2 regions of the Methylosinus sp. R-45379 genome follow, and region 2 is predicted to be linked to the other one. Evidence: predicted binding sites of a transcription regulator. Region 2 holds the regulator's gene; the other holds the start of a gene.

Region 1 (2,183 bases), on a different contig from region 2:
GGAACGGCGGCGTTATCCGCCGCCGTCCGTCATGCATCTCAATTGGCGTTGAGCCAGCGCAGCCCGCGGCACGCGGAGTCATGGCCATAGAGGCCTTTGACCAGACATTTCGCCGCATCGGGGTCGGTTTTCAGCGCCCACAGCGAGCGCGCCGTCACCGCCGTATCGGCGAAGTCGCTGAACAATCCATCGACGCCGAGCTTGTAGAAGGTCAGATATTCATTGACCGGAACGCCTTTGTAATCGCTGGCGAGACGGCGCTGCTCATTGCGGAACGTATAGGGATGCACGAGCAGGCCGGCCGCATGGGCGTCGGCGACGACGGAGGTCGGCGCCAGCAGCTTGCGATCCGCCTCATCGACAGAGCCGTCGCCATTGGCGTCGGCGCAGGCGTTGTTGACGATCTTTATGCAGGCGGAACTGATGAGATAGGTCTTCCACGGCCCGACGCCATCGGCATAGGTGCGGACCTCGGCGAGGCCGGCGGGCTTCAAGAGATCGGCGAATTTGCCCTGGCGGCCGGCGACGGTCCAATCATAAGGACGATCATAGGGCGGCGTGAAATCCAGCGAGCCGTCGGGATTGACGTCATTGGCGTCGATGAGCTGGATGAGCCGCACCGTCGTCTTCTTGCGCAGATATTTCAGATTGGCCTGCTCGAAGCTCTGGATGAAGACCGGAGCGCTATGATGGTTCCAGCCATGGCGCGTCAGCACGGCGAGCAGGCGATCCTCGAGCGGGAGGTTGATCATTTGATGATAGGTCGGATGCTTGGTCTCGGGATAGACGCCGATGACGCGGCCCTCTTCGCGGCCCTTGCGCTTGGCGAGCTCGATGATCTCGTCGAAGCTCGGAATGTGGAAGCGGCCGTTGAAGTCCGGGTCGCGCTCGGCGAAGGCCTGCACGGCGCCGATCTGCTTGATCTCGCTCCAGGTGAAGTCGCTGACGAAATAGCCTTCCTGCTCGACGCCGTCGACGACGGCCTTGCGCTTGCGGTTGGCGAATTGCGGCAGGCTCTTCACATTTGTGGTGGCGATGATGTTCGGCTCGTGACGGGCGATCAGCACGCCGTCCTTGGTGGAGACGAGATCGGGCTCGATGAAATCGGCGCCGAGCTCGATCGCGAGAGCGTAGGATTCGAGCGTATGCTCGGGGACATAGCCGCCGGCGCCGCGATGGCCGATGACGATGGGACGTTGGGGACCTTCTTCGGAGGCGACGGCGGACAGCGGCGCGAGAAGAGCGGCGCAAATCAGCGCGCGTGATGCGCGGGACAGAAGCTCGATCATGAAATAACCTCGAAACGATGTGCTTTTGACATCGCTCCGATAGATGGTCAGTCTCTCGAGCGCATGACGGCGGCGCGACATTCGCGCTGCCGCCGCCCTTGTTCCGCGCAGAAACGAGAGGTTTCGCAGTGAGCGCATTTTTGTTTCCGCCGCCGGAACCGGCCGCGCTCGCCATTGCCGGCGAGACCCGGCGCTTTCCCGTGCGGCGCATCTTCTGCGTCGGGCAGAATTACGCCGCCCATGCGCGCGAGATGGGCAAGGACCCGAGCCGCGAGCAGCCCTGCTTCTTCTCCAAGCCCGCCGACGCCGTGGTCGCCAGCGGCGCGACCATCCCCTACCCGCCCCGCACCACGGACCTGCACCACGAGATCGAGCTGGTGGCGGCGATCGGAAGCGGCGGAGCGGATATCGCCCGCGCCGACGCGCTCGCGCATGTGTTCGGCTATGGCGCCGGGATCGACCTCACCCGCCGCGACCTGCAGAGCGAGGCGCGCAAGGCCGGGCGGCCTTGGGACCTCTCCAAGGGCTTCGACAATTCCGCGCCGCTGGGGGCGCTGGCGCCGGCGACGCGCGTCGGCCATCCGGGCAAGGGACGCATCAGCCTCGCCGTCAATGGCGCGATACGGCAGGACGCCGATCTCTCCGACATGATCTGGAGCGTCGCGGAGATCGTGGCGATCCTGTCGCAATTCGTGCGGCTGGAGGCGGGCGATCTCATCTTCACCGGCACGCCGGCCGGCGTCGGGCCGATCGTTTCCGGGGACCATGTGACGGGCGAGATCGAGGGCGTGGGCGGCGTCGCGCTGACGGTTGGGTAGCGATTCGCGCGACGGCGGAAAGACCGCTCTTTCCGCCGATTCCCCGCGGGCCGAAAATGCTCTATGGTCCGCCGGT
Region 2 (2,183 bases):
TCCCGCCCTGGGCGGCGCAGGAGCTCGTTCCGGGCCTCGTCGCGCCGGATGATTTCCGCGGCATCGTCAATGCGCATTTCAAGATCGCGCCGCCGCCGGGGCAGCCGGCGCTGCTCGGCATGATCGGCTCGCTCACCGAATGGCTGTTCGCTTTCGAGGACAGGCTCTCGGTGACGATCAGCGGCGCCGATCGGTTGATGGACGATTCCCGCGAGAGCCTCGCCGAGCGCATATGGGCCGAGGCAGCCGCCGCCACGGGCCTGCCGGTGGAGCTGCCGCAATGGCAGATCGTCAAGGAAAAGCGCGCCACTTTCGCCGCGACGCCGGCGCAGCAGCTGCGCCGCCCCGGCGCTGTGACGGGGTGGCGCAATCTCTTCCTCGCCGGCGATTGGACTGCGACCGGCCTTCCGGCGACGATTGAAGGCGCGATAAGGTCGGGCTATCGCGCGGCGGAGCTGGCGGGGCGTTCATAGGTCGAGCCCGCCGCCGCCGTCATCGCGAGGAGCGTAGCGACGATGCGATCCAGGGGCCGCCCCACGGCTCTGGATTGCTTCGCTGCGCTCGCAATGACGATGGGCAGAGGGAGCGCGTGCAGACAAAAGCGAGCCTGAAGGCTCGCGATCCAAAGCGCCCCCTGGACCGCGAGCCTTCAGGCTCGCATCGCCCCTCAATTCCTCCCGAAGGTCTCGTCGAAGGAATAGCCGGTGCCGCGCACGGTGCGGATCGGGTCCTTCTCGCGGCCGCGGATGATCGCCTTGCGCAGACGGCCGACATGCACGTCGACGGTGCGCTCGTCGATCTCCGCCGAGAGCCCCCACACGCTGTCGAGCAATTGCGCGCGCGAGAAGACGCGGCCGGGTTTTTCCATCAGATATTCCAGCAGACGGAACTCCGTCGGGCCGAGATGAATCTCGCGCCCGCCGCGCTTCACGCGGCGCGTCTCGCGGTCGAGGTCTATGTCGCCGGCGACGAGCCGCGTCGCCACGCGCTCCGGCCGCGCGCGGCGCAGCAGCGCATGCACGCGCGCCATCAGCTCCGGCGGCGAGAAGGGCTTCACCACATAATCGTCGGCGCCGATGGAGAGGCCGCGCACGCGCTCATTCTCGTCGCCGCGCGCGGTGAGCATGATGATCGGCATGCTGCGCGTGTCGTCGCGCGCGCGCAGCCGTCGGCAGATCTCGAGGCCGGAGACGCCGGGCAGCATCCAGTCGAGAATAACGAGATCGGGCTGCGATTCGGAGAGACGGATCTCCGCCTCGTCGCCGCGCTCTATATGCTCGACGAGAAAGCCCTCGGCCTCGAGATTATAGCCGAGCAGCAGCGCCAGCGCCGCGTCGTCCTCGACGACGAGTATGCGCGGCGCGCGGTCGTGCGGCGCCTCGCGCGGAGCGGCGACGCGGATTTCATTCATTTCGTAGGCTCATCCGGTTCCGCGCTGGCGGGAAGGCTCGCCGATTTGCCTTTGGGGCGGTCGGTCGGCATCGCCTCGCCAGTGACGAGATAGACGATCGTCTCGGCGACATTGGTGGTGTGATCGCCGATGCGCTCTATGTTCTTCGAGCAGAAGAGCAGATGCGTGCAGAAGGAGATGTTGCGCGGGTCCTCCATCATGAAGGTGAGGAGATCGCGGAACACCGAATCTTCCAGCGCATCGAGCTCGCTGTCGTTGGTCCACACGGCGCGGGCGCGCTCGACATCGCGCTGGGCGTAGGCGTCGAGCACGTCCTTCAGCTGTATGGCGGCGACTTCCGCCATCGTCTTGAGGCCGATGACGGCGCGCGGCACGCGCGCCTCGGAGAGGATCTTCACCGTGCGCTTGGCGATGCTCTTGGCGAGATCGCCGACCCGCTCGAGATCGGCGGCGATGCGCATAGCGGCGATGCATTCGCGCAGATCGATAGCGAGCGGCTGCCGCCGCGCGATGGTGAGGATGGCGTTCTCCTCTATCTCCCGCTGCAGCGCGTCGAGGCGCTGATCGGTGGCGACGACGCGATGGGCGAGCTCAATGTCGAAATTGGCGAGCGCATCCATGGCTTCGGCGAGCATTTTCTCGGCGATGCCTCCCATCTCGGCGATTCTGCGGCCGAGCACTTCGAGGTCGCGGTCATAGGAGCTGACGATATGTTCGCTCATGGTCTCAATGTCCTCGTGCGCGATGCGCGCTCAGCCGAAGCGGCCGGTGA

Evidence for each region. Region 2 encodes PhoB, which activates phosphate uptake and scavenging genes when phosphate is short. Its sites were predicted from a motif close to TGTCATNNANCTGTCAT; they were not measured.
Region 1: the regulator PhoB is predicted to act here: its motif matches at 1,353-1,369, upstream of A1351_RS06185 (glycerophosphodiester phosphodiesterase).

What each region holds. Positions count from the first base shown of each region.
Region 1 covers NZ_LUUM01000113.1:101,664-103,846, reverse strand. Annotated here, with positions in the region: gene A1351_RS06185 (glycerophosphodiester phosphodiesterase) at 39-1,289, opposite strand; gene A1351_RS06180 (fumarylacetoacetate hydrolase family protein) at 1,418-2,107, shown strand.
Region 2 covers NZ_LUUM01000309.1:90,221-92,403, forward strand. Annotated here, with positions in the region: gene hpnE (hydroxysqualene dehydroxylase HpnE) at 1-473, shown strand, start outside; gene phoB (phosphate regulon transcriptional regulator PhoB) at 668-1,411, opposite strand; gene phoU (phosphate signaling complex protein PhoU) at 1,408-2,133, opposite strand; gene pstB (phosphate ABC transporter ATP-binding protein PstB) at 2,164-2,183, opposite strand, start outside.